4 regions of the Streptomyces sp. NPDC059861 genome follow, and region 2 is predicted to be linked to each of the others. Evidence: riboswitches for the same ligand, from Rfam matches in the RefSeq annotation. Region 2 holds a riboswitch; each other region holds the start of a gene.
What was found. A riboswitch is a leader RNA that binds a small molecule or an ion and turns the genes downstream of it on or off. The one in region 2 is predicted to bind cyclic di-AMP.
Positions count from the first base shown of each region.

Region 1: it holds a riboswitch for cyclic di-AMP, as region 2 does, so the genes downstream of both, ACFV6X_RS25335 (peptidoglycan DD-metalloendopeptidase family protein) here and ACFV6X_RS23430 (M23 family metallopeptidase) in region 2, are expected to answer to the same signal.
Region 3: it holds a riboswitch for cyclic di-AMP, as region 2 does, so the genes downstream of both, ACFV6X_RS14895 (transglycosylase SLT domain-containing protein) here and ACFV6X_RS23430 (M23 family metallopeptidase) in region 2, are expected to answer to the same signal.
Region 4: it holds a riboswitch for cyclic di-AMP, as region 2 does, so the genes downstream of both, ACFV6X_RS32460 (M23 family metallopeptidase) here and ACFV6X_RS23430 (M23 family metallopeptidase) in region 2, are expected to answer to the same signal.

Region 1 covers NZ_JBHWJQ010000031.1:97,909-105,491, forward strand. Annotated here, with positions in the region: gene ACFV6X_RS25320 (Glu/Leu/Phe/Val dehydrogenase dimerization domain-containing protein) at 1-1,049, shown strand, start outside; gene ACFV6X_RS25325 (TetR/AcrR family transcriptional regulator) at 1,103-1,720, shown strand; gene ACFV6X_RS25330 (SGNH/GDSL hydrolase family protein) at 1,849-2,634, opposite strand; gene ACFV6X_RS25335 (peptidoglycan DD-metalloendopeptidase family protein) at 2,862-3,848, opposite strand; cyclic di-AMP (ydaO/yuaA leader) riboswitch at 3,853-4,048, opposite strand; gene ACFV6X_RS25340 (tyrosine-protein phosphatase) at 4,542-5,339, shown strand; gene ACFV6X_RS25345 (DUF6126 family protein) at 5,367-5,486, opposite strand; gene ACFV6X_RS25350 (helix-turn-helix domain-containing protein) at 5,483-6,103, opposite strand; gene ACFV6X_RS25355 (aspartate aminotransferase family protein) at 6,190-7,583, opposite strand, start outside.
Region 2 covers NZ_JBHWJQ010000028.1:855-8,437, forward strand. Annotated here, with positions in the region: gene ACFV6X_RS23415 (DNA topoisomerase (ATP-hydrolyzing) subunit A) at 1-1,699, opposite strand, end outside; gene ACFV6X_RS23420 (M16 family metallopeptidase) at 2,019-3,374, shown strand; gene ACFV6X_RS23425 (M16 family metallopeptidase) at 3,371-4,759, shown strand; cyclic di-AMP (ydaO/yuaA leader) riboswitch at 4,962-5,127, shown strand; gene ACFV6X_RS23430 (M23 family metallopeptidase) at 5,140-5,904, shown strand; gene ACFV6X_RS23435 (GntR family transcriptional regulator) at 6,093-6,788, shown strand; gene ACFV6X_RS23440 (HPr family phosphocarrier protein) at 6,965-7,246, opposite strand; gene ACFV6X_RS23445 (GNAT family N-acetyltransferase) at 7,425-7,583, shown strand, end outside.
Region 3 covers NZ_JBHWJQ010000014.1:19,529-27,111, reverse strand. Annotated here, with positions in the region: gene ACFV6X_RS14915 (M56 family metallopeptidase) at 13-951, opposite strand; gene fahA (fumarylacetoacetase) at 1,218-2,429, opposite strand; gene ACFV6X_RS14905 (carboxymuconolactone decarboxylase family protein) at 2,665-3,126, shown strand; gene ACFV6X_RS14900 (HAD family hydrolase) at 3,192-4,070, shown strand; gene ACFV6X_RS14895 (transglycosylase SLT domain-containing protein) at 4,034-4,513, opposite strand; cyclic di-AMP (ydaO/yuaA leader) riboswitch at 4,517-4,699, opposite strand; gene ACFV6X_RS14890 (CocE/NonD family hydrolase) at 4,977-6,974, opposite strand; gene ACFV6X_RS14885 (hypothetical protein) at 6,997-7,185, opposite strand; gene ACFV6X_RS14880 (polyprenyl synthetase family protein) at 7,393-7,583, shown strand, end outside.
Region 4 covers NZ_JBHWJQ010000053.1:16,329-23,911, reverse strand. Annotated here, with positions in the region: gene ACFV6X_RS32495 (DEAD/DEAH box helicase) at 1-585, shown strand, start outside; tRNA gene ACFV6X_RS32490 (tRNA-Lys) at 880-952, shown strand; gene ribA (GTP cyclohydrolase II) at 1,094-1,720, opposite strand; gene ACFV6X_RS32480 (MarR family winged helix-turn-helix transcriptional regulator) at 1,818-2,330, opposite strand; gene ACFV6X_RS32475 (dihydrofolate reductase family protein) at 2,449-3,579, shown strand; tRNA gene ACFV6X_RS32470 (tRNA-Met) at 3,690-3,763, shown strand; gene ACFV6X_RS32465 (PP2C family protein-serine/threonine phosphatase) at 3,923-5,158, shown strand; cyclic di-AMP (ydaO/yuaA leader) riboswitch at 5,374-5,553, shown strand; gene ACFV6X_RS32460 (M23 family metallopeptidase) at 5,565-6,614, shown strand; gene ACFV6X_RS32455 (PrsW family intramembrane metalloprotease) at 6,723-7,583, opposite strand, start outside.

The DNA of each region.
Region 1 (7,583 bases), on a different contig from region 2:
AGGAGGTCACCGGGCTCGCCCGCGGAATGACCGTGAAGGAGGCCCTGCACTACGACCCCGAGGCCCGTTACGTCCCCCTCGGCGGGGCCAAGGGCGGCATCGACTGCGACCCCCGGGACCCGGCGGCGTACGGGCTGCTCGTGCGCTACCTGCGGGCCGTGCGGCCGTACATAGAGGCCTTCTGGACCACCGGCGAGGACCTCGGCCTGACCCAGGACCTGGTGGACCGGGCCGCCGCCGAGGTGGGGCTGGTCTCGTCGATCCAGGCCGTGTATCCGCTGCTCGACGACGAGGCGGCGGCCCGGCGGCGGCTCGCCGACGCGTTCGCGGTGGAGGTGGACGGGATCGGGCTGGGCGAGCTGGTCGGCGGCTGCGGGGTGGCGGAGTCGGTGCTCGCCGCCCTGGACCGGGCCGGCGTGCCCTACGCGGGCACCCGGGTCGCCGTACAGGGCCTGGGCACCATGGGCGGCGCGACGGCACGCTTCCTCGCGCGCGCGGGCCTCACGGTGGTGGCCGTCGCCGACGTCCGAGGCACGATCGCCGATCCGGCGGGACTCGACGTCGACGAACTGCTCGCCGCCCGGGACGCGTACGGCACGGTGGACCGCTCGGCGCTGCGGCCCGGCCTCCTCGAACTTCCCGGCGACGCCTGGCCGGCCACCGACGCCGAGGTGCTGGTGCCCGCCGCCGTCTCGTACGCGATCGGCGCCGCGGACCAGGAGCGGATCACCGCCCGCTGGATCGTCGAGGCCGCCAACATGCCGGTCGTGCCCGAGGCGGAGGCACTGCTCACCGCGCGCGGGGTCACGGTGCTGCCCGACGTGGTGGTCAACTCGGGGACGAACGCCTGGTGGTGGTGGACGCTGTTCGGCGACATCGGCGCGGACGCGCAGGAGGCGTTCGCGTACACGCGGCGCTCGATGCGCGCCCTGACCGACCTGGTGCTGGCCCGTGCGGAGGCCGACGGGAGCACGCCGCGTGCGGCCGCGCACGCCCTCGCCGGTGACCGGCTGCCGCTGCTCACGGAGCGCTTCGGGTCGTACCGCTGACGGGGAGGTCACCGCCCGGCCGCCGTCCGGACGTGGCCCGTTAGGGTGACGGGGTGGCGAGAGTGCGGTTGAGCGTGGCGGAGCGGCGCGAGGAGTTGTTGCGTGCCGCCGTGGCACAGATCGAGGTGCGGGGCGTGGCGGCGGTGCGGATCGCCGATGTCGCGTCCGCGCTCGGCGTGAGCAACGCGCTGGTGCTGTACCACTTCTCCACGAAGGAGAAGCTGGTCGCCGCCGCGTTCGCGTACGCGGCCGAGGACGATCTCGCCCACCTTTCCAAGCTGCTCGGCCGGCGCACGACGGCCCAGCGCCGGCTGCGGTCGGCGGTGCGCTGGTACGCGCCGACGGGCCAGGCCAAGGGCTGGCGGCTGTGGATCGAGGGCTGGGCGGCGGCGCCGCGCGAGCCCGCGCTGCGGGAGGTCACGCAGGACCTCGACAAGCGCTGGAAGGCGGCCATCGCCGAGGTCATCGCCGAGGGTGTGGCGGCGGGCGAGTTCCGCTGCCCCGACCCCATGGGCGCGGCCCTGCGCCTGACGGCCCTGCTCGACGGGCTCGCCGTGCAGATCACGTCCTACGCGGGAGCCGTGTCACGCGCGCGTGCGCAGGAGTGGGTGGACGAGGCGCTGGCCCGGGAACTGGGGCTGACAGAGGTGCCGGCGACCCAACAGCAGTGACCGTCCGCCCGTTTCACCTGCTTTGCGGCATATGATCCCGTGGTCCGCGCCCGTCACGGCCCGAACCGGCCGGGAGCCGGACCGGCCCGCTTTGGGCACGGCACCACGAGGTCGCCGCGGGGCGGCCCTCAAGCCACCGACGCGATCCGCATCTTGATGTCGTCCGGCGACAGCACGCCCTTGGCGGTGACATGGTCGCCCGACGATTCGCCCCGCAGCCGACGGCCGATCCACGGCACCAGATACTCACGCGCCCAGTGGACGTCGTCCCGGCGCACGTCGAAGGCGCCGCGCGGCGGGAGCGGCGGCCAGGGCTGCTCCGGGTCGGCGGGGACGGCGAGGCGCAGGGCCTGACCGGCACGCAGCGCCACACGCGTGTGCCCCTCGGGCGACAGGTGCAGCCGGTCGTGGTCCCAGGCTCGGCGGTCCTGGACGGACTTGAGCGACCACAGGTCGAGCACCGGGCAGCCGTACCGGTCGGCGATGGCCCGCACATGCCCGTTGTAGGTGGCGATCTTGCCGCGCAGATGCCTCAGCAGGGGGACGCCCCGGGTGTCGAAGCCGGTGGTCACCAGGACGGTGCCCACGGTGGCGGTCAGCGCCGCGACCCCACGCTCGAAGCGCTCCGCCACGTCGTCCGGGTCGGTGCCCGGCCGGATGATGTCGTTGCCGCCGGCGCAGAACGAGGCCAGGTCCGGCGCCAGTTCGGCGGCCCTCGGGACCTGCTCCGCCACGATCTGGTCGAGCAGTCTGCCGCGCACGGCGAGGTTGGTGTACTGGAAGTCGCCCTCGGGTCGGCGGTCCGCGAGCAGTACGGCGAACCGGTCGGCCCAGCCGACGAACGCCCCGTCGGGGCCGGGGTCGCCGACGCCCTCGGTGAAGCTGTCCCCCACCGCCACGTACGACCCGATCACTGATCTGCTGCCACTCTTCGAATCGTCTGCCACGTCGGGACATGATTCCCCTTCGAATGTGACCTACGCGACCGTAGGAAGGGGTTGACGGACGGTGAGAAAGGCCACGGCCAAAGGATTGGTCAATTGCGGAATAAGGCCTGATGGCCGAGGACGGCACCGCCGACGCCGAAGGCCGGACCCGTGGATGGGATCCGGCCTTCGGTGGTCTGCGGGCGACGCGTGCGTCAGCCGATCGAGACGCCCTTGGAGGAGAGGTAGGCGACCGGGTCGACGTCCGAGCCGTAGTCCGGCGTGGTGCGGATCTCGAAGTGCAGGTGCGGGCCGGTGGAGTTGCCGGTCGAGCCCGACAGGCCGATCTGCTGGCCCGCGGTCACGGTCTGACCGCTGGAGACGGAGAGCGAGGACAGGTGGGCGTACTGGGCGTAGTAGCCGTCGGCGAGCTTGATGACGACCTGGTTTCCGTACGAGCCGGCCCAGCCCGCCGAGACGACCGTGCCCTCGCCGACCGCCTTGAGCGGGGTGCCGCTCGCCGCGGCGAAGTCGACGCCGGTGTGGTAGCCGCTGGACCACATGCTGCCCGCCACGCGATAGGCGGTGCCGATGCCGGCGCCGTCCACGGGGGCGGTGAAGCCGGTGGAGGCGGCGGAGTCCGCGGCCTGGGCGGCGGCCGGGGCCTCGGCCGCGGCGGACTCGGGAGCCTCCGCCGCCGGCTCGGACTCGTCCGAGGACTGCGACGTCTTCGCCGCCGACGACTCGGCCGAGGAGTCGGAGGAGGACTCGGAGGAAGAGGAAGCCGGCTTGTCGCCGCCCGCCTCGCCCTTCTCGCCTATCGCGAGCTTCAGGCCGGGGTGGATGAGCGAGGGATTCTCGCCGACCGCTTCCCGGTTGTCCTCGTAGAGCCGCTGCCAGCCACCGCTGACATTCTGCTCTTCGGCGATCTTCGAGAGGTAGTCGCCCACCCTCACGGAATACGTCCGGGCACCCGACTCCTGGGCGGCGGACTGCTTTTCGGCGGACTGCTGCTGAACGGCCGTCTTCTGGGTCGGGATCGACGAGACGGCCTTTTCCGCGGCGGACTGGGGAGTGGCGGCGTGGGCGCCGGCGGCCCCCATCAGCGGAAGGGCGAGCGCGGCGCCACCGGTTCCGGCGACGGCGATGGAGCGAGTGAAGCGCTGGGTCTTCGGACGGCGGTGCTTACCCTTGGCGGGCATGGCGAATTCCTCTCCGGTGCCTGCGAGGTGAGCTGTCGGGTGCGGACTGGAGATGTCCGGCCGCGTGTGGGACGCGGCTTTACCCCAAGCCGTTCCGGAGACCGGAACAGGCAGTTCTACCTGTGGGTCCCCCGCTCCTGCCGAACACGGGTGAGTTAGCGCGGGCACCGGGCGGCGGCAGGATTCGGCGTCCGTCCGGATCGGGTGGAACGTAAGCGACCAAGACGCAATGGGACAAGCAAGAGGTTCCACCGGAACGCCGTTTTCGTGATCCGTTCGCCCGAATTCCGGTCACACTCCGTGCATTGGGGCGCGTGTGAATTCCATAAACGCCCTTGAAGGCATGTGAATTACGTGAACATGACGAACGACGCTCGGTCACGGATATGACGCTGCTCACGTGACCCTGCTCCAGGTTTCCGCATTTCACGGCGAGTTGGAAGGAAATGGCTAATTAGGACAGAAGGGGCAGATATAGCGAGAAGCCGCCGTTCCCCTTCATTCACCCTCCTGACGTCCACTCCGCCCGGCCCGTTACCCGATCGGGGGAGCCACCTGCCTGGCCCGTGGACAACCGCTCCAACTCCCGGTGACCACCTGTGGACACCTCATTCGCGCGGGAACGCGTGTCGTATCGTCAAGGACGTGCCCGTCGACGAGCCGCGCCGGCGGGGCCGATGGGAGGGAGCCCCCGTGACGCAGCAGGTGCCGTCGACCGAGCCCGAACTGGCCGGAGTGCGCAACTTCCGTGACGTGGGCGGACTGCCGACGGTGGACGGGCGCCGGGTGCGGCACGGAGTGCTGTTCCGCAGCGGCCACCTCGCGCACGCCACCGCGGAGGACGCCACGTTCCTGGCGTCCCTGGGGCTGCACACGATCTTCGACTTCCGCAACGCCGCGGACCAGAAGCTGGAGGGCCCGGACGTGGAGCTGCCGGGCGTGCGCAACGTGAACCTGCCGCTGACGGACCCGGCGGACGGCGCAGAGTTCTGGAAGATGGTCCGGGACGGCGACGTGGAGCAGCTGCGCGAGATCCTGGCCGACGGCAAGGCGGCGGACCGGATGATCACCTCGTACCGCGTGATCGTCAAGGAGCGCACCGCCGAGCACTCCCAGGTGCTGCACGCGCTCGCCGAGGACAGCGTCCCCGCGCTGATGCACTGCGCGGCGGGCAAGGACCGCGCCGGCCTGTCGATCGCCGTCACGCTGCTCGCGGTGGGCGTGGAGCGCGAGGCGATCCTCGCCGACTACCTGGAGTCCAACGCCAAGCACCGTCGCTACAAGGTGCACCGCAACAGCAGCTCGACCTCGGCCTACTCTCCGGAGGTCATGGAGCTGCTCAGCCCGCTCTTCGACGCGCGCGCCGAGTACCTGACAGCGGCGTTCGAGACCATCGGGAAGACCTGGGGCGACGTCGACACCTACCTGACACAGGGGCTCGGCGTCACCCCCGAGACCCGGGAGCGACTGCGCGAGCGCCTGCTCGACTGACCCCGGGCCCTTGCCCGGCCCCGACGCCTACTTGGCCCCGACCTCGAACAGCAGGTAGAGGAAGGCGGCGAAGAGGTGCCCCGCCACGATGTAGATCAGCAGACGGACCCAGATGGCCCGGGGAATCTTCTGCTCGAGGTCACTCATGGCGTGTCTCCCGTGTCGGGGCCGAGGCACATCGCGGCCGTGGGGCTCTGCAGCAAGGTGTGGACGAAGAGGAGGTCGACCCCGCCCGGGTCCTGGGCGGCGATGCGGTGCGGGGTCAGTGAGTCGAAGTGGGCGCTGTCGCCCGGGCCGAGCCGGTGTGCGGCGTCCCCGAGGCGCAGCCGCAGCCGTCCGGTGAGGACGTACAGCCACTCCTCACCGGGGTGCATCCGCACGACGTCGCCCTGCGAGCCGTGCGGCACGTGCACCCGCAGTGCCTGCATGCCCCGCCCGGAAGCACCGGCCTGCCAGTACGTCCAGCCGCCCGCGCCAGTGGGTTCCATGTCGGCGGCGCGCACCACGGCGTCCCGGTCGGGGACCGTCTCGCCGAGCAGCTCCGAGACGGTCGTACTGTAGATGCGGGCGAGCGCCAGCAGCATCGGCAGCGAGGGCTGGCGCTGCCCGGTCTCCAGCCGGGACAGATGGGCGGGCGACAGTCCGGCCGCACGTGCGGCGGCCTCCAGGGTGAGGGAGGCGCGGTGGCGCAGGTCGCGGAGCTGCGGGGCGACGACCGGCAGCACACCGGCCGCTTCGGCCCCGAGCTCTGAGGAGGAGTTCATGCCTCCATTCAGCCGGATTCTTGCCCCTGGGGCAAATTCCTTGCCTCAGAGGCAAACCCCGCCATCCCACCGGCCAACCCGGCGCGTCAGCGGTTGGCCACCGCCTGCTTCACGAGCGTCTTGCCGAAGTCCCACACCAGCCCGCCCCCGCTGTGCGCGTCGTCCATCACATCCGTGAAGGCCGCCACGAACCGGTCCACCTCCCGCTCCCCGATGATCAGCGGCGGGATCAGCTTGATCACCTCCAGGTGGTCGCCGGAGACCTGGGTGAGGATCCGGTGCCGCTGGAGCAGCGGCACGACGACCATCTGCGCGAAGAGACCCTTGCGGGCTGCCTGGAGCACGGCCCAGCGGCTGCGCAGCTTCAGCGACTGCGGCCGCCCGAACTCGATGCCGATCATGAGCCCCCGGCCGCGCACGTCCGCGAGCAGCTCGTACTTGTCGACCAGCGCGGCGAGCCGGGACCTGAGCAGTTCGCCCGTGGCCCGGACGCCCGCGACGACCTGCTCGCTCTCCATGACGGAGAGCACCGCGAGCCCGGCCGCCATGGCCTGCGCGTTGGAGCCGAAGCTGGCCGAGTGGACCAGCACCCGGTCCATCGACGAGTAGACCTTCTTGAAGATCCAGTCCTTGCCGAGCGTGGCGCCCACCGGCACATAGCCGCCGGAGAGCGCCTTCGCCACGCAGACCAGATCCGGTTCGACGCCCTCCTCGTGCTGGTAGGCGTAGAAGTCGCCGGTGCGGCCGAGGCCCGTCTGCACCTCGTCGGCGATGAGGAGCGCCTTGTGCCGGTGCAGCAGGTCCTGCGCGGCCCGCAGGTAGCCGGGCGGGGCCTCGTGCACGCCCTTGCCCTGGACCGGCTCCACGATCAGCGCGGCGACGTCACCCTTCTTCACCTCCCGTGCGAGGGCGTCGAGGTCGCCCAGCGGTACGGCGGTGTCGGGCAGCAGCGGGGCGAAGCCGTCCCGGAAGCCCGCCTCACCGTTCACTGACAGCGAGCCGGTGGTCAGGCCGTGGAAGGCGTGCGCGCAGTACAGGACCCTGGGCCTGCCGGTCACGAACCGGGCGAACTTCAGCGCGGTCTCCACCGCCTCCGTCCCGCTGTTGCCGAAGAACACCCGGTCCAGGTGTGGGCTGTGCGCCAGCAGTCGTTCGGCGAGCAGGCCGGGCAGCGGCTGGCAGTCGAACCGGGTGAGGTCGGCGAGCTGTGCGTCCAGGACGTCGTGCAGCGCCTTGCGGACGACGGGGTGGTGGCGGCCCAGGCCCATCACCCCGAAGCCGGCGAGCATGTCCAGGTAGTCGTTGCCGTCCGCATCCCAGAAGTGGGCGCCCTCGGCGCGCTCGTAGACCTTGTCGAAGCCGATGGTGTGCAGCATGCGCGGCAGCTGGTGGTTGAGGTAGCGGGCGTGCAGGTCGTAGCGCTCGGCTCCGCGCTCGGCGAGCAGCGCGCCGAGGTCGAACGCGCCGCCGGGCGCGGGCT
Region 2 (7,583 bases):
CCGCGCCCACCTCGCCGCGGGCCGTGGCCGGCACCGCCGAGACGATCACGTCGTGCTTGGCGCGCTTGGCGGCGGCGTCCTCGGGGAACGGCTCGGCGTTCGCCGTACGGGCCAGCAGCCCCGTCGAGGACAGCAGGATCCGGCACGGGTCGTCGGCCACCTGGAGCGGAACGGCTGCCACCGTGGTGGCGTTCGAGTCCAGCAGGACCGTACGCCGATCGGTGCCGAACTTCTTGGACACCGCGGCCAGTTCGGTGGAGACCAGCTTGCGCAGCTCGGCGTCCGACTCCAGGATCCGGGTCAGCTCCTGGATCTCCGCGGTGAGCCGGTCCTTCTCGGCGTCCAGCTCGATGCGGTCGTACTTGGTCAGGCGGCGCAGCGGCGTGTCCAGGATGTACTGCGTCTGGATGTCGCTCAGCCCGAAGCGCTCGATCAGGCGCTCCTTGGCCTGGGCGGAGTTGTCGCTGGAGCGGATCAGGCGGATCACCTCGTCGATGTCCACCAGCGCCGTGAGCAGGCCCTCGACCAGGTGCAGCCGGTCGCGCCTCTTGCCGCGGCGGAACTCCGAGCGGCGGCGCACGACCTCGAAGCGGTGGTCGAGGTAGACCTCCAGGAGCTCCTTCAGGCCCAGCGTGAGGGGCTGGCCGTCGACCAGCGCGACGTTGTTGATGCCGAAGGACTCCTCCATCGGCGTGAGCTTGTAGAGCTGCTCCAGGACCGCCTCCGGCACGAAGCCGTTCTTGATCTCGATGACCAGGCGCAGCCCGTGCTCACGGTCGGTGAGGTCCTTGACGTCGGCGATGCCCTGGAGCTTCTTCGAGCCGACCAGGTCCTTGATCTTCGCGATCACCTTCTCCGGGCCGACCGCGAAGGGCAGCTCGGTGACGATCAGGCCCTTGCGGCGTGCCGACACGTCCTCCACGGAGACCGTGGCGCGGATCTTGAACGTGCCGCGGCCGGTCTCGTAGGCGTCGCGGATCCCGGTGAGGCCGACGATCCGGCCGCCGGTGGGCAGGTCGGGGCCCGGGACGTGCCGCATCAGGGCGTCGAGGTCGGCGTTCGGATGCTTGATCAGGTGGCGGGCGGCCGCGATGACCTCGCGCAGGTTGTGCGGCGGCATGTTCGTGGCCATGCCGACCGCGATTCCGGACGCGCCGTTGACCAGCAGGTTCGGGAAGGCGGCGGGCAGGGCCACCGGCTCCTGCTCCTGGCCGTCGTAGTTCGGCGCGAAGTCGACCGTGTCCTCTTCGATCGACTCCGTCATCAGGCTCGTGGCCTCGGCCATCCGGCACTCGGTGTACCGCATGGCGGCGGGCGGGTCGTCGTTGCCCAGCGAGCCGAAGTTGCCGTGGCCGTCGACCAGGGGCACCCGCATGGAGAACGGCTGGGCCATGCGCACCAGGGCGTCGTAGATCGACGCGTCGCCGTGCGGGTGCAGCTTACCCATGACCTCGCCGACCACGCGGGCGCACTTCACGTACCCGCGGTCGGGGCGCACGCCCATCTCGTTCATCTGGTAGACGATGCGTCGGTGCACGGGCTTGAGACCGTCACGGGCGTCCGGCAGGGCCCGGGAGTAGATGACCGAGTACGCGTACTCGAGGAAGGAGCCCTGCATTTCGTCCACGACGTCGATGTCGAGGATCCGCTCCTCGTACGAGTCGTCGGGCGGCGGGGTCTTCGTGCTGCGGCGGGCCATCGCTGCCGGCTCCTCCTGTTTTCTGGTCGTTCGCCCACGGGGCGCTCAGGTCCCTGCGGCTCGCTCTTGCTGAAGCGTGAACGGCATCTGACGCGGACCATTGTGGACCGCGCCACTGACAACGCGGACGCTGGACCCGACGTCGGCCACCCGGCCCCGCGCTGACCCGCAGGCTACGCCCTCGCGACGGGCAACCAGATTCTCGCTGTGGGCGTACGCGCTCCGGGAACTTCACACCAGGTCGGCGCGCTTGCATACAGTGGCAGGACTGGCAGGAAATCTGCGGTTTCCCGACCGCACCGCGATCGAAGGGACGTACATGCCCATGGGTCACACGGCCACAGCCGAGGCAGGCTCCGGCGGGCTGACAGCGACAGAGCACCGCCTGGACAACGGCCTGCGTGTGGTGCTCTCCGAGGACCACCTGACCCCGGTCGCCGCGGTGTGCCTGTGGTACGACGTCGGCTCGCGCCACGAGGTCAAGGGGCGCACCGGCCTGGCTCACCTTTTCGAGCACCTGATGTTCCAGGGGTCCGCCCAGGTCAAGGGGAACGGGCACTTCGAGCTGGTGCAGGGCGCCGGTGGCTCGCTGAACGGCACCACCAGCTTCGAGCGCACCAACTACTTCGAGACCATGCCCACCCACCAGCTGGAGCTCGCCCTCTGGCTGGAGGCGGACCGCATGGGCTCGCTGCTCACCGCCCTGGACGACGAGTCCATGGAGAACCAGCGGGACGTCGTCAAGAACGAGCGCCGCCAGCGCTACGACAACGTCCCCTACGGCACCGCCTTCGAGCGGCTCGCCGCCCTCTCCTACCCGGAGGGCCACCCGTACCACCACACGCCGATCGGCTCCATGGCCGACCTGGACGCGGCGACCCTGGAGGACGCGCGCCAGTTCTTCCGCACGTACTACGCGCCGAACAACGCGGTGCTGTCGGTCGTCGGCGACATCGATCCCGAGCGGACGCTCGAATGGATCACGAAGTACTTCGGCTCCATCGCCGCCCACGACGGCAAGCCCGCGCCACGCGACGGTTCGCTGCCGGAGGTCATCGGCAAGGAGCTGCGCGAGGTCATCGAGGAGGAGGTCCCGGCACGTGCCCTGATGGGCGCCTACCGGCTCCCGCACGACGGCACGCGCGCGTGCGACGCGGCCGATGTCGCGCTCACCATCCTCGGCGGCGGCGAGTCGTCCCGCCTGTACAACCGGCTCGTACGACGCGACCGTACGGCGGTGGCGGCCGGGTTCGGCCTGCTGCGGCTGGCCGGAGCGCCCTCCCTGGGATGGCTGGACGTGAAGACGTCCGGCGACGTCGAGGTGCCGGTCATCGAGGCCGCCATCGACGAGGAGCTCACCCGCTTCGCCGAGGAGGGCCCGACGGCCGAGGAAATGGAGCGTGCGCAGGCGCTGTTGGAGCGCGAGTGGCTGGACCGGCTGGGCACGGTCGCCAGCCGCGCCGACGAACTCTGCCGGTACGCCGTGCTGTTCGGCGACCCGAAGCTCGCCTTCACCGCCGTGCAGCGTGTCCTGGAGGTGACGGCCGAGGAGGTCCAGGAGGTCGCCAAGGCCCGCCTACGGCCCGACAACCGCGCGGTGCTCGTCTACGAGCCCACGGCTCCGGAAGCCGCCGAGACCGACGCAGACGACGACACCGAGGAGGCGGCCAAGTGACCGAGCTCGCCACGATGGACTTCCACGCCCGGCCGCAGGCGGGCGAGGCCCGCCCCTGGGCGTTCCCTGCTCCCACGCGCGGGACGCTCGACAACGGCCTGACCGTGCTGCGCTGTGACCGCCCCGGCCAGCAGGTCGTGGCCGTGGAGGTGCTGCTGGAAGCGCCCCTGGAGGCCGAGCCGGCCGGACTCGACGGTGTCGCCACGATCATGGCGCGGGCCTTCTCCGAGGGCACCGACAAGCACTCCGCCGAGGAGTTCGCCGCAGAGTTGGAGCGCTGCGGCGCCACCCTGGACTCACACGCCGACCACCCCGGCGTCCGGCTGAGCCTGGAGGTGCCGGTCTCCCGCCTGCCCAAGGCGCTCGGACTGCTGGCGGACGCCCTCAGGGCGCCCGCCTTCGCCGACAGCGAGGTCGAGCGGCTGGTCCGCAACCGCCTCGACGAGATCCCGCACGAGCTGGCCAACCCCTCCCGGCGGGCCGCCAAGGAGCTCTCCAAGGAGCTGTTCCCGGCGACCTCGCGCATGTCCCGCCCGCGCCAGGGCACCGAGGAGACGGTCGCGAAGATCGACTCCGCCGCCGTACGCGCCTTCTACGAGCGGCACGTCCGCCCCGCCACCGCCACCGCCGTGGTCGTCGGCGACCTCACCGACGTCGACGTCGACGTGCTGCTCGGCGAGACCCTGGGTGCCTGGGCCGGCTCCCAGGCACAGCCGCGTCCCGTGCCGCCGGTGACGGCCGACGACACCGGCCGTGTGGTGATCGTGGACCGTCCTGGCGCCGTCCAGACCCAGCTGCTGATCGGCCGCGTCGGCCCCGACCGGCACGACCGCGTGTGGGCGGCCCAGGTGCTCGGCACGTACTGCCTGGGCGGCACCCTCACCTCCCGTCTGGACCGCGTCCTGCGCGAGGAGAAGGGCTACACCTACGGGGTGCGCTCGTTCGGTCAGGTGCTGCGCTCCGCGCCCGACGGCAGCGGTGCCGCGATGCTCGCCATCAGCGGTTCCGTGGACACGCCGAACACCGGGCCCGCGCTGGAGGACCTCTGGACGGTGCTGCGCACGCTGGCCGCGGAGGGGCTCACGGACGCCGAGCGGGACGTCGCCGTGCAGAACCTCGTCGGTGTGGCGCCGCTGAAGTACGAGACCGCGGCGGCCGTCGCGGGGACCCTGGCCGACCAGGTCGAGCAGCACCTCCCCGACGACTACCAGGCGACGCTGTACCAGCAGCTCGCCGCGACCGGCACCGTCGAGGCCACCGCGGCGGTCGTCAGCGCTTTCCCGGCGGACCGTCTGGTGACGATCCTCGTCGGTGACGCGGCACAGATCAAGGCGCCCGTCGAGGCCCTCGGCATCGGCGAAGTCACAGTCGTCCCGGCCGAGTAGAGGCCGGCGAGCGGCACGCGCGCGGAGGGGCCCTGGTGACGGACGCGTCACCAGGGCCCCTTTATGTCCCAATTGAGGGAGTGGTTGCCTGTCTGGCCTGTGGGATGCGCTACAAACGCCCGGATGGGTTTGGGGATTGAAAGATGTCCCGCTTAGCGTCATCCGGGCTGTCCGTCAGGCAGTGCGCCGCACCCGCGGCACCGGACAGTCATCGCCGAGTCCCCGTACGGCGCGAGCCAGGGGAGCCGGGGACCCAACCATGAAGTCCCTGGGGTGAATCGGACGCCCGCGCACGGCGAGGGAGTCCGTAGGAGACCTTCCTGCTCCGAACCCGTCAGCTAACCCGGTAGGCGAGAGGGAAGGAAAGGACCAGCCACCACATGGCGTTCACGCGCGCCACCGGGAAGCATCGCCGTCCCAGCCGGATGAAGCGCACCACCGCCCAGGCGGCCGGTGTCGCGGCCCTCACCACCACCGGTGTCCTCGGCACCCTGGCCGCTCCCGCGCTCGCCGCCGAGCCCGCGGCCGAGCAGACCGGCCTGCTCCCGGTCATCACCATCGGCGACTCGGTCGCCGAGCAGATAGACGCCCAGGCCGCCGCCCAGCAGCAGGCGGCCGAGGAGGCCGAGGCCGAGAAGAAGGCCGAGGCCGCTGCCAAGAAGCGCGCCGAGGAGCGGGCCAAGGAGGCCCGCGAGGCCAAGGAGCGCGCCGCCCGTGAGGCCGAGCGCAAGCGCCTCAACACCTACGTGTCGCCGATCAGCGGCTCCTACGTCTCCACCGGCTACCGGTCCGGCGGTGCGCTGTGGTCCTCCGGCAGCCACACCGGTGTCGACTTCCACGCCGCGAGCGGCACCCCCGTGCACGCGGTCGGCTCCGGCACCGTCGTCGAAGACGGGTGGGGCGGGGCGTACGGCAATCAAGTAGTGATCAAGATGAACGACGGTACGTACACCCAGTACGGTCACCTGTCGTCCTTCGCTGTCTCGGTGGGCCAGACGGTCACCCCGGGGCAGCAGATCGCCCTGTCCGGGGCCACCGGCAACGTCACCGGAGCGCACCTGCACTTCGAGGCCCGGACGACGGCGGAGTACGGCACGGACATCGACCCGGTCGCCTACCTCCGCTCGCACGGCGTCGGCATCTGACAGCGGACCGCCCCGCTTCCCGCGGCCCCGGCTCTCCGAGCCGGGGCTTTCGGCGTTTCGTACGCCTGTATGTCCAAAAAATATCCATGGATTCCGACCCGCCATCGGAAATTCCGGCTCATTGCAATAGAGTCACGGAACACACGTCAGTCGTCGGCGTTTCACGGGGATTAAGGCGGAGGTCGGTCATGCGTATTCCGGCGCATTCGGTGTGCACGGCCATCCGGGACGACATCGTCGCGGGTGTCTACGAGCGTGGCGGCCGGCTCACCGAGGAACTCCTCGCGCGCCGCTACGGCGTCTCCCGCGTCCCCGTCCGTGAGGCCCTGCGCACGCTGGAGGCCGAGGGCTTCGTGGTGACCCGGCGGCACGCGGGCGCGTGCGTGGCGGAGCCCTCCGAGCAGGAGGCCGCCGACCTGCTGGAGATGCGCCTGCTGCTGGAGCCGCTCGGCGCGGCGCGGGCCGCGCAGCGGCGCACCGAGGCCCATCTGAAGGTGCTGCGCGGCCTGGTCCGGCTGGGCCAGGAGCGGGCCAGGCGGGGCGGCAGCGAGGACCTGCGCTCCCTGGGCGGCTGGTTCCACGAGACGCTGGCCCAGGCCTGCGGAAGCCCCGCGCTGATCGCCATGCTGACCCAGCTGCGGCACAAGATCGCCTGGATGTACGCCGTGGAGGCGCCCGTCAGCCCCGTGGAGTCCTGGTCGGAGCACGGCGCGATCGTGGACGCGGTGGCGCGCGGCGACGGGGAGCGGGCGCGGGCGGTCACGGCGCTGCACGCCGAGCGCGCGACCGGCGCGCACCGGCTCCGATTTCCTGGCGGCGGCGACCGCGCGGACCGTGTGAGGACTTCGCAACATGCCGTAAACATGTCGGGCCTGCGGCATTAACACGGGCGCCGTATACAAAGAAGCGATATTTGGCGGCAGTGAATTTACGCTGCCCTTTTCGGCATGTTCTGAATTCTCTCGACCCGTCGGGCGAAAAAGCGACCGGGTATGCGGGAGACGGCGAAGCCGCGCCGCCCGGAATGGGCGACGCGGCCTCAGGAATGCCGTCAGCGGGTTCAGACGGTCTCGGGGAGCTCCTCAAGGCCCTCCGCGACCAGCTTGGCCAGACGGTCGAGCGCGGCGTCAGCGCCCTCGGCGTCGGAAGCCAGGACGATCTCCTCGCCGCCCTGGGCGCCCAGACCCAGGACTGCCAGCATGGAGGCCGCGTTGACGGGGTTGCCGTCCGCCTTGGCGATCGTCACCGGGACGCCTGCGGCCGTGGCGGCTCGTACGAAGATGGAGGCGGGGCGGGCGTGGAGGCCCTCGGCCCAGCCGACGTTGACGCGGCGCTCAGCCATGTGATGCTGCCCTTCAGGTGTTCAGGGTTGTCTAGACCAGTTTCCCATATCGCGAAGCATGCCCCGACGGGCCCTGTGTCCCGTCCGGAACGGCACCGGACCGCGGCCTCGGTCCGTTGCCCGTCCTTCCACAGACTGCCTCGCGCCGTTGTCGTACGCGAGCCGTACTCTGGGGCCCATGCAGAGCCCGTCGGACCGGCATGAGTACCCCGCCCACTGGGAGGCCGACGTGGTGCTGCGCGACGGCGGCACCGCACGCATCCGGCCCATCACCGTCGACGACGCCGAGCGCCTGGTCAGCTTCTACGAGCAGGTCTCGGACGAGTCGAAGTACTAC
Region 3 (7,583 bases), on a different contig from region 2:
GCGGGGGTGCCGCTACGACAATGCCGTCAGCCCGGGAGCGAAGGTGATCAGCAGGGGCAGCAGCGGCACCAGAGCCGCCGCGGTCGTCGTCAAGGCCCGGTGTCTGCGGTCGAGCCGGGCGGGCGGCTCCAGGAGGCGGTCCACGCGTTCGCCCAGCAGGCGGTGGCTGGAGGCGCAGGAGAGGACACCCCGGTGCTGGTTGAGTTCGATCAGGGCCAGCGCGGTGGTCAGGTGGCCGCAGCGGCGGGACGCCGTGTCGTCGGCGGAGAGTTCGACCAGGCGGTGGGTCTGGTCGCAGAAGTGGGTGAAGAGGGGGACGCGAGGGAAGCCGGTGGCGAGCGCGGTGGACAGGTGCAGCAGCCAGTCGTGACGGGCGCGGGCGTGGCCGCGTTCGTGGGTGAGGACGGCGTCGAGCTGGCGGTCGGTGAGACGGTGCAGCGCCCCGGTCGTGACGATCAGCTGGGGCGGGCTGCCCGGCATCCACCAGGCGTCGGGGTACTCGTCCTCCAGGACGAGCAGCGGCCCCCGGGCGGCGGGCAGACCGGCGGGCAGGTCGGGGGCGCGTTCCCGCAGATGTGCGCGGGCCTGGCCGCGGCGGCGCCTGGCCTCGAACAGCTCGCGCACGAGCATCGCCGTCGTCCACGCGGCACCGCAGGCCAGCAGCAGGGTCAGCGCGGCGGCCCAGGGCGGCGCCGCCGAGAGGTCGTAGGCGGCGGCCACGCGCGGCGGGGCGGGCGCGAAGACCTGGTCGCGCACCGTCTGGAAGACCGCCGCCGCGCCCAGGACCAGCGCGGTCAGACAGCACAGCAGGACGGTGGCGACCAGGCACTGCCACACCCACAGCCCGACGACGGGCTCCCGCTCGGGCCAGGCGGCGCGCACCAGCGTACGAGGGGCCGGTACGGCGGCCGCCAGAGCGACGACGCTCAGCAGGAGCAGGCAGACGGTCATGCCACGGGCTCCGGATCCTGGTCGGGAGTGGGGCGGCTTCGGGTCGGTGCTGGTCGGTGCGGTGCAGTGCGGTTCAGCGCAGTGTGGGCGGCCGACGCACCGTGGACCTCACGCCCGCGTCACGTGCTGCACGCCTCGCAAGCCCAGCCGCACGCACCCGCGTCACGCGCCACACGAGCCCGCGCCGCGCACCGCGCACACCGCCGCCAGTATGACGGTGACGGGCGGCCGGAGTCAGCGCCGAAGCCGTCGCTGTCGCGGAAACCTCACCCCGACACGACGCGTCCCGTGACCTCGCCGAGCCCCACGCGCACGCCGCCCGCGCCCGGAGCCCAGGCCGTCATCGTCACGACGTCGCCGTCCTCCAGGAACGTCCGCTTGCCGTCGGGCAGTTCGAGGGCGTCGCGGCCGTTCCAGGTCAGCTCCAGGAGTGAACCGCGTTCGCCCTCGCCCGGGCCGCTCACCGTGCCCGAGCCGTACAGGTCGCCGGTGCGCAGGGAGGCGCCGTTGACGGTCATGTGGGCGAGTTGCTGGGCCGCGGTCCAGTACATGGTGGAGAACGGGGGCTCCGCGACGACATGACCGTTGAGGGCGACGGAGATGCGCAGGTCGTAGCCGCCGGGCTCCTCCTCGGTGTCGTCCAGGTACGGCAGCAGGGGGTGGGTCCGCCCGGGCGGGGCCACCCTTGCCTCGTCCAGCGCGTCCAGCGGGGTGATCCACGCCGACACCGAGGTGGCGAAGGACTTGCCGAGGAACGGGCCGAGTGGGACGTACTCCCAGGCCTGGATGTCGCGGGCGGACCAGTCGTTGAGCAGGCACAGGCCGAACACGTGATCGCGGAAGCCGGACAGCGGCACGGGCGTGCCCATCGCCGAGGGGACGCCGACCACGAAGCCGACCTCGGCCTCGATGTCCAGTCGGACGGACGAACCGAAGACCGGCGCGGCGTCGGCCGGGGCCTTGCGCTGGCCGGAGGGGCGGATTACGTCGGTGCCGGAGACGACGACCGTGCCGGAGCGGCCGTGGTAACCGATCGGCAGATGCTTCCAGTTGGGCGTGAGGGAGTCCGCCGCGTCGGGGCGGAAGATCTGGCCGACGTTCCGGGCGTGGTTCTCGGAGGCGTAGAAGTCGACGTAGTCCGCGACCTCGAAGGGGAGGTGCAGGGTCACCGAGGCCAGGGGGTGCATCAGGGGCGCGAGGGACTCGCGGTGGGACGGCACGGTGACCCAGGCGGTCAGCGCGCGCCGGACGTCCGACCAGGTCGTGCGGCCCGCGGCGAGCAGCGGGTTGAGGGTCGGGCGGGCCAGCAGCTCGGCGTACGGGGAGCCGAGCGCCAGTGCGGCCGCGCCGGCGTCGAGGACGTGGTCGCCGAGGCGGACACCCACCGTCCGTTCGGCGGACCCGGCGGGTGAGAACACGCCGTACGGAAGGTTGTGCGGACCGAAGGGGTCGCCCTCGGGGACATCGAAGGGGGGCATGAGGTGCTGCCTCACTTTCGTACGCGCGGTCCATGCGGTCGCGGATCACGTTACGGCTGCGGCACCTGTCTTGGGCAGTGTCCGATAAGCGCGGAAGGTCCTGAATATCCCGAAAGGTCTATCGCGTCGACGCTTCGGAAACTCGTCCCGTCGATCCGTCACAACGACCGCCCCCGATCCGTCAGTGCGGTGAAAGCAAGCATCGCACCGGCCACTGACAACAGGAGGCGGCATCATGCAGGCACGGATGGCGAACCCGGCGTACGTCCTCCCGGGCGCGCTGAAGGGCATCGGGGCCCTCTTCCAGGCCATCGGGGAGAGCGGGCTGGACCAGGAGGTCGCGGAGCTCGTCGGGCTGCGGGTCAGTCAGATCAACGGCTGCGCCGCCTGCGTCCACGGACATGTGAACAATCTGCGCAAAGCGGGCGTGAGTGAGGAGCGCGTCGCCTCTATCGCCGCCTTGCGGCACGCGCCCTTCCACAGCGACGCCGTGCGCGCCGCGCTGACCCTCGCGGAGACGGTGACGCGGCTCGCGGACCGCTCGGAGGAGCCGGTTCCGGACGCGTTGTGGGACGAGGTCGCCGACCACTTCGACGAGAAGGAAGTGTCGGCGCTGATCCTGACCGTCGCGCTGACGAACATGTTCAACCGCGTCAACGCCACGATCAAGGAGCCGGCAGGCACCACGTGGGGGTGAAAAGCAGACAGTGGGAAGGTAGTTGGGAATGAACGGTGAGGGTGCGGTGTCCGTATTCTCTGATCATGGCCGCACCCACCGCATATGCCGCGCGCACCGAGTACGCGCGCACCGACTACGCCCTCATCGCCACCGACCTGGACGGAACGCTGCTCCGCGGCGACGACACGGTCTCCGACCGTTCGCTCGCCGCGCTCGCGCGGGTCTCGGCGGCCGGTGCCCGGCATCTGGTGGTGACCGGACGGCCGGCGCCGCGGGTGCGACCACTGCTGGAGGTCCTGGGCGGCGGGGGGCTCGCGGTGTGCGGGCAGGGCGCGCAGTTGTACGACGCCGGCGCGGACCGTCTGCTGTGGTCCGTCACGCTGGACCGGGAACTCGCGGAGACCGCGCTCGGCAAGATCGAGGCCGAGGTCGGCCAGGTGTACGCGGCCGTCGACCAGGACGGCGTCGACGGGCTCACCCTCATCGAGCCGGGGTATCTGATGCCGCACCCCACGTTGCCCGCGGTGCGCATCGATCGCCGCGACGACCTGTGGTGCGCGCCGATCAGCAAGGTGCTGCTGCGCCATCCGACGCTGTCCGACGACGAGTTGGCGGCGGTGGCCCGCATGGTGGTCGGCTCGCTCGCGACCGTCACCATGTCGGGGCCCGGGACGGTCGAGCTTCAGCCGTGCGGCGTCACCAAGGCGACGGGGCTGGCGCTGGCGGCACGGCATCTGGGCGTGAGTCCGGAACAGACCATCGCCTTCGGGGACATGCCCAACGACATCCCCATGTTCGACTGGGCCGCGCACGGCGTCGCCATGGCCAACGCCCACCCCGAGCTCAAGGCGGTGGCCGACGAGATCACCCTGTCGAACGAGGACGACGGCATCGCCGTCGTCCTCGAACGGTTGCTGGCCAGGACTCAGTACGCGCCGAAGACGTTGTCGATCGAGCCGTAGCGGTCGGCCGCGTAGTTGCAGGCGGCGGTGATGTTGGCGACCGGGTCGTACGGGTCGTACGCCGTGCCGGTCACGTGGTAGGCCGCGAAGGTGGGGTCGATGACCTGGAGCAGGCCCTTCGACGGGGTGCCCTTGGCGGCGTTGGAGTCCCAGTTGTTGATGGCGTTCGGGTTGCCGGACGACTCGCGCATGATGTTGCGGTGGATGCCGTTGTACGAGCCCGGGATCCCCTGCTGCGCCATGATGTCGAGCGACTGGCGGATCCAGCCGTCGAGGTTGTTCGGGTACGCCGTGACGGAGCTGACGGCCGTGGGCGTGGCGGCGGACGCGGTGGTCGCGCCGATGAGCGGCAGGGCGAGCAGGGCGGCGCCGGTGCCGGCGACGGCGAGCTTGCGAGCGATGCGGGCAGTACTGGTACGGCTCTGCTGACCGTTTGCAGTCATGGGGACTGTCCTCTCCGGTGCCTGCGAGGTGAGCTGTCGGGTTCGGGTTGGGAGGTGCCCGGCCGCCCTCTTGCGAGTGCGACTTCACCCCGAGCCGTTCCGGTGTGCCGTGGTGTGCGGCGTCCGGTCCGGCGGCTTACCTGGGTCCCCCGCTCCTGCCGTGCGGTGAGTGAGTCCGTCATGGGTGGCGCGGGCGGCGGCAGGATTCGGCGTTCCGCCCGACAGGCCGGGAACGTATGCGAGAGCACATGTCCGAAACAAGTGGTGGTTTCACATATCGCGGTATTTGATCTTCGAATCGCCTGTTTGCCGCCCTTGATCCTTTGCGGTCGAAAAGAGTCAACTCGGCCATGCGTCAAGGCGGATCGTCGCGTCCATGCAAGGGACTCGTGAAGGGGTGCGAGTGAGCCAACTCACGTGCGTGCAGAAGGATGGCAAATCGGGCAATAAGCCCAAGTCCTAGTTAACTGGCGGCCCGTGGAATGCGCTTCTCCCAGGTGCGGTGGAAGACCACCTCGGCACCGGAGGTGCAAATCACCTCATTTGAGGCCAAAAAGTCCTCTGCGGTGCAGGCGATCTCCGACTGCGTACGGATCGTGGTGTCCCAGGCGAGCTCCGGGCGGTGCAGCCGGATCGTCCAGTCCGAGCGGGCGCGGGCGGACAGCGGATCGTCCTCGCGGATGGCGTACGCCTCCAGCGCCTCCTCGGTGAGCTCCAGCCCGTCCGGGTACACGCGCGTGCCGCCGTGGCGTGGTTGGTCGACCTCCAGCCGCCACTCGCCCTTGGCGACGTCGCGCACGACCAGTCGCCCGGGGCGCGGTTCGTCGAGGGTGGCCGGGTGGGCGACGCCGAGCGGTTCGGACTGCTCCGGCTCCTCCAAGGTGAGCGGCGGGACCGTCGCACACGCGCGTACCGGCAGTTCGAGAGCGCTGCCGGACGGGTCCAGGGTGAAGCCGGCCGCGGAGTCCGGCTGGGGCCAGATCCAGGGCCAGTACGCGGAGGCGAGCGAGAGGCGGATGCGGTGGCCGGGCGGGAAGGCGTACCCGATGCCGCTGAGCTCGAAGGTGACGTCCTCGGTGGCCCCCGGGGTCCACGGCACGACCCGGTCGCGTCCCTCGCGCGCGGAGAGGTCCATCACCCCCCGCGTCACCAGCGTCGAAGAGCTGTCCGGCGCCACGTCGCAGACGCGCGCGACCACCTGCCCGCTCGGCACCTCCGAAGCCAGCCGCAGTCGCACCCGCGGCCGCCCCAGCACCCACGTCTCCTCCGGCACCGCGAACTCGAAGCTCGCCCCGCGCGCGTCCTCCTCCCGTTGGTCCGGCGGCAGGTCGGCCTCGTTGCCGATCGGGAGGAAGCGCCCCGCGTCGACGCCCGTGTGCTGGGGTGACCGGACGAGTACGGGCTCGCCCCGGAGGGCGTACGTGGCCGTCGTCACGTGGGGTGAGGGCCAGGCGGGCTCACCGACCCAGCGGCCGGGCAGCGTCTCGTACCCCGTCGCCGGGGGATGCGCGTCCATGACGTACGAGCGCAACAGGGGCTCGGACATCACGCCGGTGTCCCTGCCCTTCAGCCAGTGGTCCCACCAGCGCAGGGTCTCCTGGAGGAAGCCGATCGCCGGGCCGGGCGGCAAGGCGCGGTCGGGGTAGTGGTGCGACCAGGGCCCGATCAGGCCGCGGACGCGGTCGGACGGGAGGTGCTCGACCAGACGGAGCACGGTGTCGCGGTACGGGTCGTGCCAGCCGCCCACCGCGAGCACGGCGGCGTCGACGGCGCCGTGGTCCTCGCGGACGCGGTCGTGCCGCCGGTGGTGGTCGCGCACCTGGTGGTCGAGCCAGGTGTGGACGAAGGGCTCGACCTCTTCGAGGCGCCGCAGCCACATGTCCCGCCAGGCGTCGCCGACGTACCGCGGATCGGGCGGGCGGCAGACGAAGGCGAGCATGGTCGCCGCCCACGCGTGCATGTCCACCGCGAGAACGGAACCTCCCATGTGGTGCGCGTCGTTGTCGTAACGGTCGCCCGGGGAGCAGACGGTGACGATCGCCTTGAGCGGTTCGGGAGCGAGCGCCGCGATCCGGAGGGAGTTGAAGCCGCCCCAGGAGATGCCGAACATGCCCACCTTGCCGTCGCACCACGCTTGCGCGGCCAGCCAGTGCACCACCTCGACACCGTCCGCCAGCTCCGTCGCCGAGTACTCGTCCGTCGGCATGCCCTCGCTGTTGCCGTGCCCGCGCACGTCGACGCGGACGGAGGCGTAGCCGTGGCCGGCGTACCAGGGGTGACGCTGGTGGTCGCGGGGCGCGGTCCAGTCGGTGAGGCGGTACGGGAGGTACTCCAGAAGGGCCGGTACGGGCTCGTCGGTGATCGGGCGCCATACGCGCGCGTACAACCGGCTTCCGTCGGGCAGCGGGATACGGAGGTCCTCGTGAGTCGTCTCGTAGGGGAAGGACGTACGGATGTGCATGAGCGTGACCCCAGGTACGGCTTCAGTGGACCGGGTGCTTCGTGCGGCGCGGCCGGCGCGCGGCGGCCGTCACCGCCGGGCCGGCGGTGCGGCGCGTCGCCCGCGGCGTGCTCGCGGACTCCGCCATGTGCTCGCGTCCGGCCAGGTGACGACGGCCGGTGGCGTACCGGGCCAGGCTCTCGGGGCCGGTGTCGACGGCGGTGCGGAGCAAGGGGCACCTCTTCCGGCTAAGTCGATAAATACGTGCTCATATCAGGTGATCAAAAACATACCCGCCGTGATCCGATACCGCCTGAGGTGTAACGGTGGGCGGCCTCGGTGATCGAAACGTGACCGGATACGCTGACTTGAGTGAAGGCAGCGACCTATCGACATTCCGCGTAATCGCCAGTGGACACCAGCAGACAGGAGACCCCTCGTGACCGTCGTCGGGCCGTTCGGGCTGAGCGTGCGGGACCAGGCTCTGGAAGCCGATGTCCAGGCCGGATTGGCTGCTGTCGAGGAAGGGTTGCTCGAAGCCACCAAGAGCGAGGTCCCGTTCATCACGGAGGCCGCGCAGCATCTGGTGCGGGCCGGCGGGAAGCGGTTCCGGCCGCTGCTCGTGATGCT
Region 4 (7,583 bases), on a different contig from region 2:
GGCGACCGTGGTGGCCGTTCGTTCGAGCGTCGCGACGGCGACAGCGGCGGCCGTTCGTTCGAGCGCCGTGACGACCGTGGCGGCCGCTCCTTCGACCGCCGTGACGACCGGGGCGGCTTCCGCCGCGACGACCGGGGCGACCGTGGTGGCCGCAGCGACAGCGGCGACCGTGGTGGCCGTTCCTTCGACCGTCGTGACGGTGGCGAGCGTGGTGGCTTCCGCCGCGACGAGCGCCGGGACAACGACCGTGGCGGTCGCTCCTTCGAGCGTCGCGACGGCGACCGTGGTGGCCGTTCGTTCGAGCGTCGCGACGGCGACAGCGGCGGCCGTTCGTTCGAGCGCCGTGACGGTGGCGACCGTGGTGGCTTCCGCCGCGACGAGCGTCCCGCCCGTTCCTTCGACCGTCGTGACGAGCGCGGCGGCCACCGCGGCAGCGACCGCCCGTTCAACCGCGACCGCCAGGGCGACCGCCCCGGCTTCCGCACCGGCGGTCACGAGCGTCCCTACGGCCGCCGTGACGACCACCGTGGCGGCGGTTCCTTCGGGCGCCGCGAGGACAAGCCGCGCTGGAAGCGCAACGGCTGACCTGCCGTAGCCGGCGAGCCATGAGCGCCGTGGCCCCCACCGATCCGTCGGTGGGGGCCACGGCGCTTTCCGTACATGAACAGTCGGGCAACTGGCCGGCCGAGCTACGGGGGCCTGTTCCAGCCAGTGACCGGCGCGTCCGGGGGACGCGCCGATTCGGTGACGCCTGTGGCTCGCGAACCGGGAGATCCCTAGCGCTTCCGGACCCTTCCGCCCCGCACACGGCCCCGTCTCCCGGATACCCGATCGGCGACGCGGCCTCCTCCGGCTATGCTCGGGGAGGCAACATCGCCTGGGCCCTTAGCTCAATTGGCAGAGCAGTGGACTTTTAATCCATTGGTTGTGGGTTCGAGTCCCACAGGGCCTACAAGAAAGCCCCCAGCTCACAGGACCCGAGCTGGGGGCTGCCGCGTCTTCGAAGTCCGGTCGGACCTCGGCACCCTGATCCGACGTCACCCGCACGCCGCCGTTCGCCCCGTCCGTCCGAGCCCGCCGGTCCCGTCCGCGTTCAGCTCACGCCCAGCTTCGCGAGCGGCAGCGTGTGCTGGGTCTGGAGGACCTTGGCGCGCAGGTAGCGGACGTTGTGGGCGGTGGCGAAGACGCCGGTGGGGACGCGGTCGTGGACGGTGATGCCGAGCGCGCGGAGCTGGTCGGCCTTGTCGGGGTTGTTGGACAGCAGGTCCAGGTCCGTCACGGACAGGGCGCGCAGCATCTGGGCCGCCGCCGTGTAGTCGCGGGCGTCCTCCGGGAGGCCGAGCGCGGTGTTCGCCTCGTACGTGTCGAGGCCCTGGTCCTGAAGGGCGTACGCGTCGAGCTTGTTGTAGAGCCCGATGCCACGTCCCTCCTGGCGGAGGTAGAGCAGCACGCCGCCGCGGGCCGCGATGCTCTCGACGGCCTCGCGCAGCTGAGGGCCGCAGTCACAGCGGGCGGAGCCGAAGAGGTCGCCGGTGAGGCACTCGGAGTGCAGGCGCACCAGGGGGCGGGGCCCGGGCTCGCCGAGGACGAGGGCCACGTGTTCCTGGCCGTCGGCCAGGCCGTGGAAGGTGACCAGGTCGGCGTCGACGCTGTAGCCGTCGTGGAAGCGCAACGGCACCCGGACGCGGGCGCGCGGCGTGGCGGCGGGGAAGTCGGGCATACGGTCTCCGGGGTCATGTGTTCCAGATTTGAAGCAGCCTCTCGAGGGGCGACCCTACCCCGTGCTTTAAAGTTGAAGCAAACAGTCCCGGGCGGTCTCAGGAGCACGGTGACGACCGGCGCCGCCACGGCACATCGCCCGACGTGCCGCCCGCGTCCTCCCCCTGCAGCGCCTGCGCGACCCCCGTGAAGATCTCCTCCAACTGCCCCACCTGCCGCGGGGTCAGATGGTCGAACAGGGTCGCGCGCACCGTCTCGACATGTCCCGGCGCCAGTCGCTCCACCGTGCCCATCCCCTCCTCCGTGAGCGCGGCCACGCTCCCCCGTTTGTCCGAGGGGCACTCCTCGCGCCGTACCAGCCCGTCCTTCTCCAGTCGGCCGACGGCGTACGTCAGCCGACTGCGGGTGATCTTCAGCAGCTCCGCGAGATCGGTCATCCGGAGCCGGCGTTCCGGGGCCTCGGAGAGATTGGCGAGGATGGAGTAGTACATGTGCGGCATGCCGGCCTCCTGCTGGAGCTGCCGGTCGAGCGCGTCCTCCAGGAGAAGGGTGGCCCCCAGGTACGCGCGCCAGGCGCGCTGTTCCTCCGGGGTGAGCCAGCGAGTCGTCATGCCGCCAGTGTAGATTTGCTTAAAACTTGAATCAAATCGCCGGACGGTAAGCCCCAGTCCCTCAGGCCACCCAGCCGGCGAACCGCCGGTCCCCGACCCCCGAGGTGGAGTGCGCCCCATGCCCTACCCCTACGTCCTCCTGTCCGCCGCCGTCTCCCTCGACGGCTACCTGGACGACACCGGCCCCGACCGCCTCCTCCTCTCCAGCCCCGCCGACTTCGACCGGGTCGACGAGGTGCGCGCCTCCGTCGACGCGATCCTCATCGGCGCCGGCACCATCCGCGCCGACAACCCCCGGCTGCTGGTCAACTCCCCGGCACGACGGGCGGCCCGGACGGCGGCGGGAAAGCCGGAGTACCCCCTCAAGGTCACGGTGAGCGGCACGGGCGACCTCGACCCGGCCGCCAACTTCTGGCACACGGGCGGCGAGAAGGTGGTGTACACGACGACGGAGGGTGCCCGGCGCCTCAAGGAGAACCCCGTCGCCGCGGACGTGGTCGCGCTCGGCGACACCCTCGACTGGCGAGCGGTACTGGCGCACCTGCACGACGTACGAGGCGTCCGCCGCCTGATGGTCGAGGGCGGTGGCACCGTCCACACCCAGCTCCTCCTGGAGGGCCTCGCCGACGAGGTCCAGCTGGTCCTCGCCCCCCTCTTCGTCGGCGACCCCGCCGCGCCCCGCCTCTTCGGCCCCGGCGGCTACCAGTCCGGGCGCCTGCGCCTGGTCGAGACCCGGCGTATCGAGGACGTCGTCCTCATGCGCTACGAGCCCACCGCCCCCGGTGCCGGCAGCCTCGCCTCGGCCGCCGACCGCCGCTGGCTGGCCCTGGCCTGCGAGCTGGCGGCGCTGTGCCCGCCGTCAAGGACGGCGTTCAGCGTCGGCGCGGTGGTGGTGGCGCGGGACGGCACCGAACTCGCGAGGGGGCACTCCCGGGAGGGCGGCGACCCGGTCGTCCACGCGGAGGAGGCGGCGCTCGCGAAGATCGACGCGGCCGACCCACGGCTGCCCGGCGCCACCGTCTACACCAGCCTGGAACCCTGCACCCGCCGTGCCTCCCGGCCCAAGCCCTGCGCGCGGCTGATCCTCGACGCCGGGGTGGGGCGCGTGGTGACGGCCTGGCGGGAGCCGGACACGTTCGTGACCGGCGCGGACGGGAGCGGCATGCTGGCGGGGGCCGGAGTGGAGGTGGTGGTGGTTCCGGAGTACGAGGAGGCGGCCAAGGCGCCCAATCGGCACTTGGTGGGGTGAGAGCCCCGCGGGGGACGCCGCGATCGCACCTCCGACCGCTGGTCGACGAGGGCGGCGGGAAACCGTGGCGCGGAGCGTCCCGCGCATGGCGTACACTGGTGTCATACCGACGCGGGGTGGAGCAGCTCGGTAGCTCGCTGGGCTCATAACCCAGAGGTCGCAGGTTCAAATCCTGTCCCCGCTACTGAAGGCCCGGGGCCGGAATCCAGATCTTGGATTCCGGCCCCGAGTCGTTTCCGGGCATCGCCCGCTCCTGTCATCCGGTCGGCCCGCCCGGCTGGTCCCGCGCCTGTCTTCCGGGAACTCTGGACTGGTGCGGTGACCTGCGTAACGGGAGACGACAGTGCGGCCTGCGGAGGCAGAGGGAGAGTGGCCGCACGCCAGATCCGGCGACCGCGTCCCCGACGCCGCCCTCGGCCGCGGGGACGACTCCTCCACGCTGGCACGCCCGGTGCCGCCCGTGCCCCCCGCGCCGCCCTCCGACGGACGGCGGATCTCCCTCGCCCGGGCCTTCGTCCGGGCGCTCCCCACCCTGCTCCTGGTCATCGGCGGCAGCTACGACTACTTCACCCCGCGGGGCTTCACCGGCGCCCCCCTCTTCACCGCCGCCCCGCTGGTCGCCGCCCCGATCCTGTCCCGCCGCGCCACGGTCCTCACCGGCGTCGTGGCCGTCGCCATGGTCATCGGGCTGCAGGTCCGGTACGGCACCCTGATGCAGGTCGAACCGTTCACCGAACTGCTCACCGTGGCCACGGTCGCCGTCCTCGCCGTGCTGATCAACGTGCTGGTCCGGCGCAGTCACGCCCGCCTCGACTCGGCCTGGGAGATCGCCGAGGCCGCCCAGCTCGCGGTGCTGCCGGAACCGATGCAGCGGATCGGCGGGTTCGAGATCGCCGCGCGCTACGAGGCCGCCCAGGCGGACGCCTTCATCGGCGGCGATCTCTACGCGGTGCAGGACAGCCGGTACGGCGTGCGGCTGGTGGTCGGGGACGTGCGGGGCAAGGGCATGGGGGCGGTCGCGGCGGTCGCGGTGGTCATCGGGGCGTTCCGGGAGGCCGCCGAGCACGAGACGACGCTGGAGGCGGTCGCACAGCGGCTGGAGCGGGCGCTGGCGCGCGAGGGCGCCCGCCGGGACGGGATCGACGCCTTCGAGGGGTTCACCACCGCCGTACTCGCCGAGATCCCGCACGAGGACGGGGTCGTACGGATCCTCAACCGCGGCCATCCACCGCCGCTGATGCTGTACGCCGACGGCACCGTGAGTCCGCTGCCCGCCCGTGATCCGGCGCTGCCGCTCGGGATGGGCGAGCTGGGCGCCTGGCCGGACCGTGCGGAGGAGTCCCGGTTCCCGGGCGGGGCGACGCTGCTGCTGTACACCGACGGCCTGTCGGAGGCCCGCGACGCGCAGGGCGCCTTCTACGACCCCGCGGCCCGGCTGGCCGGCCGGACCTTCCGCAGCCCCGGCGAACTGCTGTGCGCGGTGACCGAAGAGGTACGCCGGCACAGCGGCGGCGGCACCACCGACGACATGGCGCTGCTCGCGGTCCGGCGGCCGACCGACGACTGTCACCAGGCGTGATCGAACGGAATCCCTCCGCATAACAACTGACATACAGTCAGATGTGGAGATCACCCTGAACCGCGGTCAACTCGCCCGATTTTCGCCGTTCATGAACCTGTACGTCCCGACAGAAAGCGTTAATGATCAAGTGGAACGGCTTGGAAATCAGGCCCCGGTTCTATTAACGTCCGATAACGCAGCGCGGTCGTCCCAGCCGTCACAAGAGGCGGCTCCGTGCGCACGCGCCGAATCCCGCGCGAGGCCCTCATCGGCCGCACAAGGGAACCGGGGAACCATCATCTTGGGGTGAATCGGGCGTATGCCGTCGTAGCAGTACGGCTGGTTTACGCGCGTAGGAGACCTTCCTGCTCCGAACCCGTCAGCTAACCCGGTAGGCGAGAAGGAAGGAAAGGAGCGCGCCCACGTGGCGTCCAACCGGCCTGCCCCACAGGCCCCGTTCGTGCCGGACCAGCGCACCGCCGACAGCGCCGACACGTTCGTCTACGGCGCGCAGCGCACCGACGAGGGCCCGTGGGAGGAGTGGAATCCCACCGCGGAGACCATCCGTCCCGTACGCGGCCGGCATCGGGTCAGCAAGCAGCGCGGCGGCGGACTCGCCCGCAGCTCCACCGTTCTCGGCGTCGGTGTCATAGCCGCGGTCGGCGCGGGCGGCATGGCGAGCGCGAACACCGGCAAGCCGCCGGTGTCGATCTCCATGCCCGACCTGCCCAACGTCGGCTCGCTGATAGCCGACGACGACTCCGACTCCCCCGACACCAAGACCGCGAGCGCCCCGCTCAGCAGCCTCGGCACGGCCACCGTGGACACCGCGGAGGGCACCACCGACGCCGGTGAGAGCCTGCGCGCCCGCATCATCGCGCAGGCCGAGCAGCAGCAGGAGCAGGTCGAGAGCAAGGCCGCCGCGCAGGCCGTGGCCGCCGCCGAGAAGGCCGCCGCCGAGGCCGCCGCCAAGGCGGAGAAGGAGGCCGAGGAGAAGGCCGCCGCCGCCAAGGCGAAGGCCGAGGAGGAGGCCCGGCAGAAGGCCGAGGCCGAACGGCTCGCGGCGCTGGCCAAGCAGTTCACGCTGCCGACCTCCTCGTACACCCTGACCTCCACCTTCGGTCAGGCCGGCGCCCTGTGGTCCTCCGGCTACCACACCGGCCTCGACTTCGCCGCGCCGACCGGCACGCCCCTCAAGGCCGTGCACAGCGGCACCATCACCGAGGCCGGCTGGAACGGCTCGTACGGCTACAAGACCGTGCTGACCCTCGATGACGGCACCGAGATCTGGTACGCCCACCAGTCGTCGATCGGCGTCAGCGTCGGCCAGAAGGTCGCCACCGGCGATGTGATCGGCCGCGTGGGCGCGACGGGCAACGTGACCGGCGCCCACCTGCACATGGAGGTGCACACCGGCAGTTCCGGTGGCATCGACCCGCTGGCCTGGCTGCAGAGCAAGGGCCTCAACCCCTGAGAATCCCGACACGGGTTTCTCGCGAACTCCGGTGGTCCTGACGGCAACCCCCCGACGTCAGGACTGCCGGTTTTCGCATGTCCGGGGCTGTTCCGCGCCGCCTTCGTCCTACGTCCGGTACGGGTTGTACGCGGGGTAGGGCGCCGCGTGCCCGTGCATCGGCGCCCAGCCATGGACCGGCGGCATCAGCACCGGCACCGGCGGCGCGGTCGCCCGCGCCGCGTACTCCAGGGCCGGGCGGGCGATCTCCCGGCGGATCCACAGCTCCTGGAGCAGCTCGCGTTCCCGTACGACGAAGTCCGCACGGGCGCGGCCCATGCGGCCCCGGCGCCGGAGGAAGGCCAGGGACGTGGCGTACGCCTCGTACTGCGCGACCGTACGGGCCGCCGGTTTGCCGAGGTGGTGGCCGGCGTACTCGCGGGCCAGCCGACGGGCCCGCATCGAGCCGAGGGCGAACGGCTGCGCGGGCGAGAGCCAGCCGGCGACGACGTAGGCCGGGAGCTCCTCGCGGACGGTCCGCAGTTCCCGCTGGCGCGTCCAGATCACCAGCCAGGTCAGCAGCCCGAACGCGGGCACCATGAAGCCGCCGTACACCGCGAAGAAGCCGTAGTCGCCGAAGGTCGCCGAGCCGTTCCAGAAGGCGTGCATGCCCATCGCGAGCAGCAGCCCGGCCGGGGGCAGCAGGACGCGGCGCAGCCGCTGGCGCTCCCCGGCGAGCGCGGCGATGCCGAAGCCGATGCCGGTGAGCACGGTGAACAGGGGATGTGCGAACGGCGACATGATGACCCGCACGAAGAAGGTCGCGGCGGTCACGGAGGCGATCCCGCTGTGGCCGGCCAGTTGGTCGGTGCCGAAAGCGGTGCCGAGGTAGAGGATGTTCTCGGTGAAGGCGAAGCCGGTGGCGGTGACGCCGGCTATGACGACGCCGTCGAGGATTCCGGTGAAGTCGCGGCGCCGGAAGAGGAAGAG